Regions from separate parts of the Rhizobium sp. P2_G2 genome, predicted to be linked through region 1. Evidence: predicted binding sites of a transcription regulator. Region 1 holds the regulator's gene; each other region holds the start of a gene.

What was found. Region 1 encodes HrcA, which represses chaperone genes, less so after heat shock. Its sites were predicted from a motif close to GTTAGCACTCNCNNNNNGNGAGTGCTAAC; they were not measured.
Region 2: the regulator HrcA is predicted to act here: its motif matches at 2,311-2,339, upstream of groES (co-chaperone GroES).
Region 3: the regulator HrcA is predicted to act here: its motif matches at 1,699-1,727, upstream of groES (co-chaperone GroES).

Annotation. Positions count from the first base shown of each region.
Region 1 covers NZ_JBFUFF010000002.1:163,039-166,983, reverse strand. The annotation lists gene AC1D06_RS03175 (non-canonical purine NTP pyrophosphatase) at 1-440, opposite strand, end outside; gene AC1D06_RS03170 (antibiotic biosynthesis monooxygenase family protein) at 452-757, opposite strand; gene AC1D06_RS03165 (VOC family protein) at 786-1,202, opposite strand; gene rph (ribonuclease PH) at 1,212-1,928, opposite strand; gene hrcA (heat-inducible transcriptional repressor HrcA) at 2,072-3,127, shown strand; gene AC1D06_RS03150 (M10 family metallopeptidase) at 3,350-3,945, shown strand, end outside.
Region 2 covers NZ_JBFUFF010000166.1:3,808-7,752, forward strand. The annotation lists gene AC1D06_RS40340 (fatty acid desaturase) at 1-210, shown strand, start outside; gene groL (chaperonin GroEL) at 259-1,896, opposite strand; gene groES (co-chaperone GroES) at 1,959-2,255, opposite strand; gene AC1D06_RS40355 (hypothetical protein) at 2,592-2,819, shown strand; gene AC1D06_RS40360 (hypothetical protein) at 2,816-3,331, shown strand; gene AC1D06_RS40365 (hypothetical protein) at 3,567-3,945, shown strand, end outside.
Region 3 covers NZ_JBFUFF010000177.1:2,654-6,598, reverse strand. The annotation lists gene AC1D06_RS40845 (PAS domain-containing protein) at 1-898, opposite strand, end outside; gene AC1D06_RS40840 (usg protein) at 1,324-1,596, opposite strand; gene groES (co-chaperone GroES) at 1,871-2,185, shown strand; gene groL (chaperonin GroEL) at 2,229-3,857, shown strand.

The DNA of each region.
Region 1 (3,945 bases):
CCCCGGAACGTCTCGGTATGGCCATCCGGCCAGGCAAGGCAGAGCACGCTGACGAAACGGGCGGCGCGCTTGTCCGGCGTCGAAGCCCCCTTCTCCTGCAGCGCCTTTTCCACCTTCTCCATCGCCATGCGGAAGTCACGGCTGCCATCCTCGCGCTCGGCCCAATTGGCGGTATAGACGCCTGGCGCGCCATCCAGCGCATCGACGGCAAGCCCGGAATCGTCGGACAAAGCCGGCAAGCCGGAAGCCGTGGCCGAAGCCAACGCCTTGATCCGGGCATTTTCCTCATAGGTCGTGCCAGTCTCGTCAGGCTCTTCGAACCTGAGATCGGCGGCCGACTTGGCCTCGAAGCCGAATGGTCCGATCAGATCGCGAATCTCGCGGATTTTGCCGGCATTGTGGCTGGCGACGACGATGGTCTTGGTGTCGAGCTTGCGCATTCGCTGTTCTCTCAGGCCTCTTCTATCACGTCATAATGCTGCACGGTCGCATCGTAATCGATCAGCGCCGCCACGGCACCCGGCTCTACGACCGCTTTGCCGATCTCGTCGCCGGCAAAGGCGCGGATCGCCTCAAGATCCTTCCAGCGCGTCAGCACCAGAAATTCGATGGTGTCGCCGAGCGGGCGCCGGCTGAGATGCGCGCCGACGAAGCCGGGCAATTGGCGCAGTTCCGGCAGCACATTGTTGCGGAAATGCGCCGGATAGGTCTCCGGACTGGACGCCGATGCACGGCCACGCCATTCGCGTATGATCATCCTGTCCTCCTGCCGGCCGACAAGTCTGTCAAATGATGTTCCAGATCCGGGCTTCAGCGAATTCCAGCGAATTGCCGGCCGGATCGCGGAAATAGATCGAACGGCCACCCTGTGGCCATTCGACCACGGATTCGATCTCGATGCCGGCCGCCGTCAGCCGCGCGGCCCATTCGTCGATCTCGTCGGATGTGGCGCGGAAACAGAGATGGCCCTGCCCATGCGCCCCATGCGGCGGCACCGGCAACTGACCTTCCTTGTAAGGAATGATCGTCTCGGCTGGATTGAAGATCAGGAGCACGCCTGGGCCACAGCGGAAGAACACATGCCGGTTGCCAAACCGCCCGATCTTCTCCAGTCCGAGAATGCGCTCGTAGAACGCCTCCGCCGCATCGAGGTCATCGACGTAAAGTGCCGATTCCAGAATTTGCGACGGAGCCTTGTTCATCGTCTCATCTCAGGCGATCGCCTGCTTCTGCATTTGCACGAGGTCGCTGATACCCTGCTTGGCGAGACCCATCAGCGTCAGCAGTTCTTCCTCGGAAAACGGTGCGCCTTCGGCCGTGCCCTGGATCTCGACGATGCCGCCCTTGCCGGTCATGACGAAGTTGGCATCCGTCTCGGCCGAGGAATCTTCGAGATAATCGAGGTCCAGGACCGGCTGATTGGCGAAGACGCCGCAGGAGATCGCTGCCACATGATCCTTCAACGCCTTCTCGACCTTGATCATGTTGCGGACTTCCATCCACTTCAGGCAATCATGCAGCGCGATCCAGCCGCCGGTGATCGAGGCCGTGCGCGTGCCGCCATCGGCCTGCAGCACATCGCAATCCACGGTGATCTGGCGTTCGCCAAGCGCGGTGAGATCAACGATGGCGCGCAGCGAGCGGCCGATCAGCCGCTGGATTTCCTGGGTGCGGCCGCCCTGCTTGCCGGAGGTCGCCTCACGCCGCATGCGATCACCCGTCGAGCGCGGCAGCATGCCATATTCAGCAGTGACCCAGCCCTTGCCGGAATTGCGCAACCATGCCGGCGGCTTTTCTTCGACGCTGGCCGTGCACAGCACATGCGTGTCACCGAACTTCACCAGGCACGAGCCTTCGGCATGCTTGGAAAAGCCGCGTTCGAAACTCACCTTGCGCATTTGGTCTGTTTTACGCCCGGATGGCCGCATATTCGGAACTCCTTGGAATGTTGAGACGCGTATTAAGGCGCGTTAAGTCTTTTTGCAAAGGAAAAGGGGCGAATTTCCTTTTGCGTACCCGCTTCGAATCCTTATATTTCAGGCATGAGTTTGATCGATGTGATGGAAAAGGAATGAAGGCGCTCGACGACCGCTCCAGCGAAATCTTCCGACGCATCGTCGAAAGCTATCTCGGCACCGGTGAGCCGCTCGGTTCACGCTCGCTGTCGCGTGTGCTGCCGATGTCGCTGTCGCCGGCGTCCATCCGCAACGTGATGAGCGATCTCGAAGAGCTCGGCCTCATCTATTCGCCGCATGTTTCCGCCGGCCGGCTGCCCACCCAGCAGGGCCTGCGATTCTTCGTCGATGCCTTCATGCAGGTCGGCGCGCTGTCGGAAGACGAGCGCCGTCAGATCGACCGGCAGATCCGTCCGGCCGACCGGGTGGGTTCGGTCGAGAACGCGCTCAATGATGCGAGCCAACTGCTCTCGTCGGCCTRGCGCGGCGCCGGCCTGGTGATCACCGCCAAGAGCGACACGCAGCTCAAGCATGTGGAATTCGTCCGCCTGTCGCCGGACAAGGCGCTTGCCATTCTGGTCGGCGACCGCGACGAGGTTGAAAACCGTATCATCACTCTGCCGGCCGGAACGACCTCGTCGCAATTGACGGCGGCGGCCAATTTCCTCAACGCGCATATGTCCGGCCTGACATTGGGCGAGGCGCTGGAGCGGACCGAAAAGCTCAAGACCACAATCCGCTCCGAGCTCGACCAGCTCTCCGGTGAACTCGTCGACAAGGGGCTCGCTATATGGTCGGGTGGCACTGAAGATGGCCGGCCGACGCAGCTGATCATTCGCGGCCGTTCCAACCTGCTCGAAGGGCTCGAAGGCATGGAGGACCTTGACCGGCTGCGCATGCTGTTCGACGACCTCGAAAAGAAGGAATCGCTGAGCGACATCCTCAATCTTGCCGAAAGCGGCCAGGGCGTGCGCATCTTCATCGGCTCGGAGAACACGCTGTTCTCGCTCTCCGGCTCGTCGCTGATCGTCGCACCTTATCGCAATGCCGAGGACCGCATCATCGGCGCCGTCGGCGTCATAGGCCCGACCCGACTCAATTATGCGCGCATCGTGCCGATGGTCGATTATACCGCGCAGCTGATGTCGAAACTCAATGGACAGGCGCGCTGACGATCCGGAAAATCTCCGACATTTTTGCTTTTACATTGACTTTTGGGCAGAATTTCAGTATTTTCTAAATATAAATTCCCGCAGTTTGTGATTGTCAAGCTACGGAGAGCCTTCCATTTCTGGTCTATATTTTGGTGATGCAAGCAACGCGCCGATTTCGGTCGGCGCGGGCGGAATGACGCGTCAACTTCGTCAGTCATGCGTTCGGGGGAGGGCATTGCGATGCAGACCATTACCTTTTCGGAACAGGACTTCGGTTCCTTCGACCCGATCTACAAATGCAAGGTCAACATCATCCAGTTCCACGGCCAGATCGTTGCCGATGGCGCCCAGGTGACGTCGCCGGTGCTGGCACACGACACGACCTATATGGGGCCGGTGTCCTGGACGTTCAGCAATCCGGTCGATCGCGTCGAATTCGATGTCGGCTATTTCGACGATGTCGACACCACCACGGTCAAATTTTTCGACGCGGCGGGCAACCTGCTCGAGCGGTTCAAAAATGACCAGACCGGCTTCCAGCATTTCGTCTACAGCAACGCGGTCGGAATCGCGCGCGTCGTCGTCAACAACGACAAGAATGACGTGCAGGGCTTCGGCGTCGACAATATGTCGTTCCGCAATCAGCCGCCGCAGGTCAACCTGACCAATACGGACGACATCAACGGACTGCTCTGGGGCTGGAAATGGGATCACAAGGATCTCACCTATTCCTTCCCCACCAGTTCCGATGAATACACCCATAACGGCTACAAGGCGGTGACCGGCTTCGAGGCGATGAATGCGGACCAGCAGAGCGCTTGCGCCACCATCCTTGC
Region 2 (3,945 bases), on a different contig from region 1:
CATCACGTCCATCACCTTTCGAGCAGGGTGCCGTATTACCGGCTTCCGGAGGTCCTGAAGGATCATCCTGAACTGGGTGAGATCGGTCGCATCACGCTGATGGACAGTGTCCGCTGCGTGAAACTCGTGCTCTGGGATGAAAAGGCCGGCAAGCTCCTGTCGTTTCGGGATGTCGCCAAAGCATCGCCGGCCAAAAATAAACCCCGGTAAAAAAACCGGGGTCTATCGATTTGCGGATGCCGATTCAGTCGGTTGCGATCACATCATCCCGCCCATGCCACCCATACCGCCCATGTCAGGCATGCTCGGAGCATCCCGCTTCGGCAGTTCGGCGATCATCGCTTCGGTGGTGACAAGCAGCCCGGCAACCGAGGCCGCATTCTGCAGCGCCGTGCGGACAACCTTGACCGGGTCGACGATGCCCATGGCGATCATGTCGCCGAACTCGCCGGTCTGGGCGTTATAGCCCCAGTTTTCGTCATTCCTGTCGAGGATCTTGCCGACGACGATCGAAGCTTCGTCGCCTGCATTCTCCGAGATCTGGCGAACCAGCGATTGCAGCGCTTTGCGAATGATGCTGATGCCTGCATTCTGGTCGTCATTTTCGCCCTTGACGTCGAGGATGACGGAAGAGCGAAGCAGGGCGATACCGCCGCCGGGAACGATGCCTTCCTGGACGGCAGCGCGGGTCGCGTTGAGCGCGTCGTCGATGCGGTCCTTCTTTTCCTTGACTTCGATTTCAGTCGATCCGCCAACGCGGATCACGGCGACGCCGCCGGAGAGTTTTGCAAGACGTTCCTGCAGCTTCTCACGGTCGTAGTCGGAGGTGGTTTCTTCGATCTGGGCCTTGATCTGGGTGACGCGGCCTTCGATGTCGGACTTCTGGCCAGCGCCGTCGACAATGGTGGTATTTTCCTTGGTGATGGAGACTTTCTTGCACCGGCCGAGCATGTCGAGCGTGACGTTTTCGAGCTTGATGCCGAGATCTTCGGAAATCACCGTACCGCCGGTGAGGACGGCCAGATCCTCCAGCATGGCCTTGCGGCGATCGCCGAAGCCGGGCGCCTTGACGGCGGCAATCTTGAGGCCGCCGCGCAGCTTGTTGACGACGAGCGTGGCAAGCGCTTCGCCTTCGACGTCTTCCGAAATGATCAGCAGCGGCTTGCCTGTCTGCACCACGGCTTCCAGGATCGGCAGCATGACCTGCAGGTTGGAGAGCTTCTTTTCGTGCAGCAGCACGAAGGCGTCGTCCAGTTCGGCAACCATCTTCTCTGCATTGGTGACGAAGTAGGGGCTGAGGTAGCCACGGTCGAACTGCATGCCTTCGACGACTTCGAGTTCGGTTTCGGCGGTCTTGGCTTCTTCGACCGTGATCACGCCTTCATTGCCGACCTTCTGCATCGCTTCGGCAATATAGTCGCCGATTTCCTTCTCGCCATTGGCCGAGATCGTGCCGACCTGGGCGATCTCTTCCGACGTGTTGATCTTCTTGGCCTTGGCAAGCAGATCCTTGACGACGGCCGATACGGCGAGATCGATGCCGCGCTTGAGGTCCATCGGATTCATGCCGGCGGCAACCGCCTTGGCGCCCTCGCGAACGATGGAGGCCGCGAGAACGGTGGCGGTCGTCGTGCCGTCGCCAGCAACGTCATTGGTCTTCGAAGCGACTTCGCGGACCATCTGGGCGCCCATGTTCTCGAACTTGTCCTCAAGCTCGATTTCCTTGGCGACGGCAACGCCATCCTTGGTGATGCGCGGCGCACCGAAGGACCTGTCGATCACGACGTTGCGGCCCTTGGGGCCGAGGGTGACCTTCACCGCATCGGCGAGAATGTCGACGCCACGCAGCATCTTTTCGCGGGCGGTGCGACCGAACTTAATTTCCTTGGCAGCCATGATGAAAACTCCTGAGCCCAGGGCTCATTGGTTGTTAATGTCGATCGAAGGAATCGACGATATCAGGCGATGACGCCCATGATGTCGGATTCCTTCATGATCAGAAGGTCTCCGCCATTCAGCTTGACCTCGGTGCCCGACCACTTGCCGAACAGGATGCGATCGCCTGCCTTGACGTCGAGCGCGACGAGCTCGCCCTTGTCGTTGCGGATGCCGGTGCCAACTGCGACCACTTCGCCTTCCTGCGGCTTTTCCTTGGCGGTGTCGGGGATGATGATGCCGCCTTTGCTCTTCGCTTCGGCTTCGACGCGCCGGACGACGACGCGATCGTGAAGAGGTCGGAAATTTACGTCCGTCATTTTAAATGTCCTCAATGAAATGGGTTTACGGCCCGCGAAGGACCAATTTTGTTGTCTTAGCACTCATGAGCGGCGAGTGCTAGAAATTTAAATCTGGTGAAATAAATAATTTTCCGTTCCTCGATGGCTGCCCCGAGGTCAGATAAAATAATTTCCACAATAAGAGCACCGATTTTTCTCGCTTTTTATTTTTTGCACATGCGTGGAAAAGCATAAAAAAAGCCCAGAAAACCCAGAAAAATTGCGCGTCTATCTATGACCATTTTTATCGGATAGAATTGACTGAGATTCAGGCAGAAAATTACGAAAACAATTCTGGAAAAATAACGAGGTCTTATGAAAAACACGACTTTCGATCTGCACGGCAAATATGTGAGGCAATTGAAGGCTTATCTGGCGGGCATCGGATATAACGAGAATCGAGATTATGTCGATGCTCCCTATTCCGTTCCTCTTGCTTCGAGCGGCAAGCACGATCTCGTTTTCAACGACAGCAAGGCAGCCGCAAATGCCAGCCTTCGCTGGACTGGCCTTGCACGCAACGGCTTCAGGGAAGCCGTTTGAACGCGTTTGCAGCCGACCGCGCATGCTCGATAGGAATTGTGATGAAAGATACCGACAAGTCAAAACTGGATGAAATCCTTGGTCGACATGATCGGCGGATGGAGGAAAACGCGCAAAGGGAAGTCAACGAGGCGAAGGCCAAGGGGGAGTTCACGCGCGCCTTTCTTGAACATTGTATCTCCATCATTCGCCCTGCAATGATGGAGATCGGCGAAATCCTCAAAGCCAAGGGGCATGACTACCGGATCATCGACGGTCTCACCAAGAAGATCGATGGTGGCGATCAGCTGAAGATTGATTTTCAAATCATCAACGCCAATAATCGCAATCAGTCCTCGACCGAAATCCCGCATATCGCCTTTACTGCGGATAAGTCTGCACGCAATATCCGCATCGACGAGACCGTGAGCGAAACCTCGTCGCGGGACAACAGGGTCATGACGCTTGATCAAGTGACGATGGATATCGTGCAGGCGCGGATCATCCGCGCGGTCGATTATGCATTCCGCTGAGCAGGTTCCGGAAAAGTGTTCCACGGTTTTCCCGATAACAACCTGCGACAAGACAAAAGAGTCTAAGCGGATGAATCCTTGGCTTGCCAACGAAAATCTGCCTGGGAGGGGTAGATTCGAGACAAGGCTTGCTTGTCAGATTGCTTACATGCATAGTGATTGCGTCGGCAGCAATTGAAGCGGGCGCTGCTTTTGTAGGGTTGAAAACCTTAGCCCCAATGAAAGGAGGACAAATATGTCTTCCGGTTGCCAACAGCACTTCACGATAACGGATATCGCTTTGCTCGATCGAATTCTCGAGCGCGCGGGGATCAGAGACGATTCCGATTCGGCCGCGCGGCAAAGCAGGCTGAATGCCGCCCGATTTTTGATCGAAAAATTCCAGAGCGGCGTAGTCGACGAAGGCGCGCTGCATTTTGCCCTTGTCAACCGATTGGCAAACTCGCCGGATGAATCCGCACGCGTTTCCAGCTCGCCCCATGCCGCTCCGTCGGCTTCGGCGGGAGCGCGGCCCGAGGCTGGGTCGAAAGATGGCTACCGATTTGGCCGAAGAATCGAGCACAACGGCACATGGACTATCTACCATGTGTTCAGCGGCGAGCCTGCCGCGTATG
Region 3 (3,945 bases), on a different contig from region 1:
CAAATATGTTTTTGATCCGGTGGCTAAGTTCATGGCTCAGAAGCGCTAAACTCTCCGACAGCTCTTTGGCTTCGTGGATATCAGTACACGTGCCGTACCAGCGAACAATTTCGCCTTCCAGGTTACGCATAGCCAATGCGCGGCCTAGAACCCAGCGGTATTCGCCGGAATGGTGGCGAAGACGATACTCGATCTCGTAAGGCGCGCCGGTCGCAAGAGAGGCTCGCCATACCTCCCAGGCCCGTGCTTGGTCGTCCGGATGGAACAGCCCATTCCAGCCTTCACCATCCGTGCTACCCACTGGCCTGCCGGTAAACTCGTACCACCTGGCATTATAGTAATCATGATAGCCATCAGGAAGCGTCGACCAGACGACCTGAGGCATGGAATCAGCCAGAGTACGAAAGCGTGCCTCATTCTGTCGAGCGTCCTCGAGCAGCCGTTCGATCTCGATGTCAGCAGATTTTAGGTCAGTAACGTCGCGTGAGATCGACATCAGGTGGCTCGGCTTGCCCAGCTCCCCACCAAGTGGGATAACTTCTACGTCCCAGAACCTTGGATTACCCGCCATCGTGTCGGCAAAAGCCGAGAACCGGGCGCTTTTGCCTTTGCGTGCGCTTTCAACCGCTTGCTTTGCTACTGCGTGACCCTCGCCCTGCCAGAAGTGCGACCAAGGGCTGTAGCGTATGATGTTGAAGTCCGAGACTTCCATCGCCCTCTGCCCGCTTTCGCTCATGAACAGCAGGCGACCCTGGAGATCCAGAATCGTGATACAGTCATTGCTGGTTGCCAGCACGGCGGTCAGAACAGTGTTCGAGTCAATGTCGGGAAAGGGGGAGGTAAAGGATGGATTGGACGCCTTGCCGGCTTCAGACGCCGCAGGATTGAAATCGGTCATTTTGCTCCGTTTATCGCGTCCGCGCATTTAAACTGAGCCATGCTAAGATTTAGCGGCATTGGCTCTTTCTATTGCGCGGGCGGTCCAATCGCAAACGAAAAGAGGCGGGCTCCGGTTTACATTCTGCTTCAGACCGCACCCGAGACAGGCGACCGGTTGATTTTCGAGCCAATAACCCCTTATTGCCCGCTTTTGTTCCGTTCATGCAGCCTTCACATCCAATCGCCATCCGCTATCGCCATTCTGACAACGCATTTTCGAGGACTAGCGTGAGAGAACTGTAAATGCTCGAATGTTCGTGCGTTAGCGTACCTGCGACAAGGTTTATAGGCGATCGCTTTTCCAGGCCATTCCCAGCTCAAGCGTATCCAGTATCGCGTTGGTGTGGCAGTCCTCAAAAGTGCTACTTCGCGGGCGAACGCTTGCTAATGCAACTTCAACTCCCCCGAAACCTGCCGCCATTCGTGCGGACCGACCAGTCTTTTGTGCGTGTACCTGACGGAATGCAGCGGACCGTCCAGCTTGTCTTCCCAGAACTCGAGGAACCTGCGCATTTCTGGAAATTCGGGGGCGAGGTCGTACTGCTGCCAGACGTAAGTCTGCAGCACGGACTCGAAATCGGGCATGCGGTAGAGGATGTGGGCGGTGGTGATGCCGTAGCCTTCGAGCTGAAGTTCAAAATCGGACTTAGTCTGCATGCCTTGGTCTCCATTTCGATGACCAGAAAAATTTGCCGCCAAGGGCGAACTCCGTCAACAGAAAACCAACGACGGGCAGAGATTATTGTTCCTCATCAGCCCGTTAGCAGCAATGGCGCAAGAGTGCTAATTTTTTCTCGGCGGCTCTTGAAATCCAAAAAATGCAAAACCAGATTTTTCGTCGCCGGACGCTCAGGGGAGTTCGGCACCCCGTTCCGGAATGGTCATCCAGTCCGACGGAGGGGAGTTCAACTTGTTTGTCCAGGAGGAAAACATGAAGTTCCGACCGCTGCATGATCGCGTCGTCATCCGCCGCATCGAGTCCGAGGAGAAGACCAAGGGTGGCATCATCATTCCCGATACAGCCAAGGAAAAGCCGCAGGAAGGTGAAGTCGTCGCCGTCGGTCCCGGTGCTCGCGACGAGCAGGGGCAGGTCGTGGCGCTCGACCTCAAGGCGGGAGACCGCGTTCTGTTCGGAAAATGGTCAGGCACCGAGATCAAGGTCGACGGCGAGGACCTGCTGATCATGAAGGAATCCGACATAATGGGCGTCATCGAAGCCCAGATCGAGCAGAAGAAGGCCGCTTAAGGCCTGTTTCAGTCATAACCAACTGCCTATGAAGGAGTGAACCATGGCTGCGAAAGAAGTCAAATTCAACACGGAAGCCCGCGAGAAGATGCTGCGCGGCGTCGACATCCTTGCAAATGCGGTGAAGGTGACTCTCGGTCCCAAGGGCCGCAATGTCGTGATCGACAAGTCGTTTGGCGCGCCGCGCATTACCAAGGACGGCGTTTCGGTCGCCAAGGAGATCGAACTCGAAGACAAGTTCGAGAACATGGGCGCGCAGATGCTGCGCGAGGTCGCCTCGAAGACCAATGATCTCGCCGGTGATGGAACCACGACCGCAACGGTTCTTGCCCAGGCCATCGTCAAGGAAGGTGCAAAGGCCGTCGCGTCGGGCATGAACCCGATGGACCTCAAGCGTGGCATCGACATCGCCGTCGACGCCGTCGTCAAGGAACTCAAGGCCAACGCCCGCAAGATTTCCAAGAACGAGGAGATCGCACAGGTCGGAACTATCTCGGCCAATGGCGATGCCGAGATCGGCCGCTACCTTGCGGAAGCGATGGAGAAGGTCGGCAATGAGGGGGTGATCACCGTCGAGGAAGCCAAGACCGCCGAAACCGAACTCGAAGTCGTCGAAGGCATGCAGTTCGACCGTGGGTACCTCAGCCCGTACTTCGTGACGAACCAGGACAAGATGAGGGTCGAACTCGAAGACCCGTATATCCTGCTCCACGAGAAGAAGCTCTCCAATCTCCAGGCCATGCTGCCGGTGTTGGAGGCGGTGGTGCAATCGGGCAAGCCGCTCGTCATCATCGCGGAAGACGTGGAAGGCGAAGCGCTTGCGACGCTGGTGGTCAACAAGCTGCGCGGCGGGCTCAAGGTCGCAGCCGTCAAGGCTCCGGGCTTCGGCGACCGCCGCAAGGCAATGCTCGAGGACATCGCCATCCTGACGGGCGGCACGGTGATCTCGGAAGACCTCGGCATTAAGCTCGAGAACGTGACGCTGCAGATGCTCGGCCGCGCCAAGAAGGTGGCGATCGACAAGGACAATACAACCGTCATCGATGGCGCTGGCTCGAAGGCGGAGATCGAAGGTCGCACGACCCAAATCCGCGCCCAGATCGAGGACACAACGTCGGACTACGACCGGGAGAAGCTGCAGGAGCGCCTTGCCAAGCTCGCCGGCGGCGTCGCTGTCATCCGCGTCGGCGGCTCCACCGAAGTAGAGGTCAAGGAGAAGAAGGACCGCGTCGACGACGCACTGCACGCGACGCGAGCAGCGGTTGAGGAAGGCGTCCTTCCGGGCGGCGGTGTCGCCTTGCTCCGCGCCGTTAAGGCGTTGGAGAATCTCGCAACCGCTAATCCAGACCAGCGCGTCGGTGTCGACATAGTTCGCCGCGCGATCGAAGCACCGGTTCGCCAGATCGCCGAGAACGCCGGTGCCGAAGGCTCGGTCATCGTCGGCAAGCTGCGCGAGCAGTCCGCGTTCTCGTGGGGCTGGAACGCCCAGACCAACGAGTTCGGCGATCTCTACGCACAAGGCGTGATCGATCCGGCAAAGGTCGTGCGCACGGCGCTCCAGGACGCTGCGTCGGTGGCGGGGTTGCTGGTGACAACCGAGGCAATGATCGCCGAAAAGCCCAAGAAGGACAAGGTTCCGGCCGTACCCGCCGGCGCGGATATGGACTTCTGACATGAGATCGGCGGCACGCCAAAGCGGCGTGCCGCTGGTAAACCGTCGGTCGCCTATTAAGGGGCCGACATCACCGGGACAATGTCCC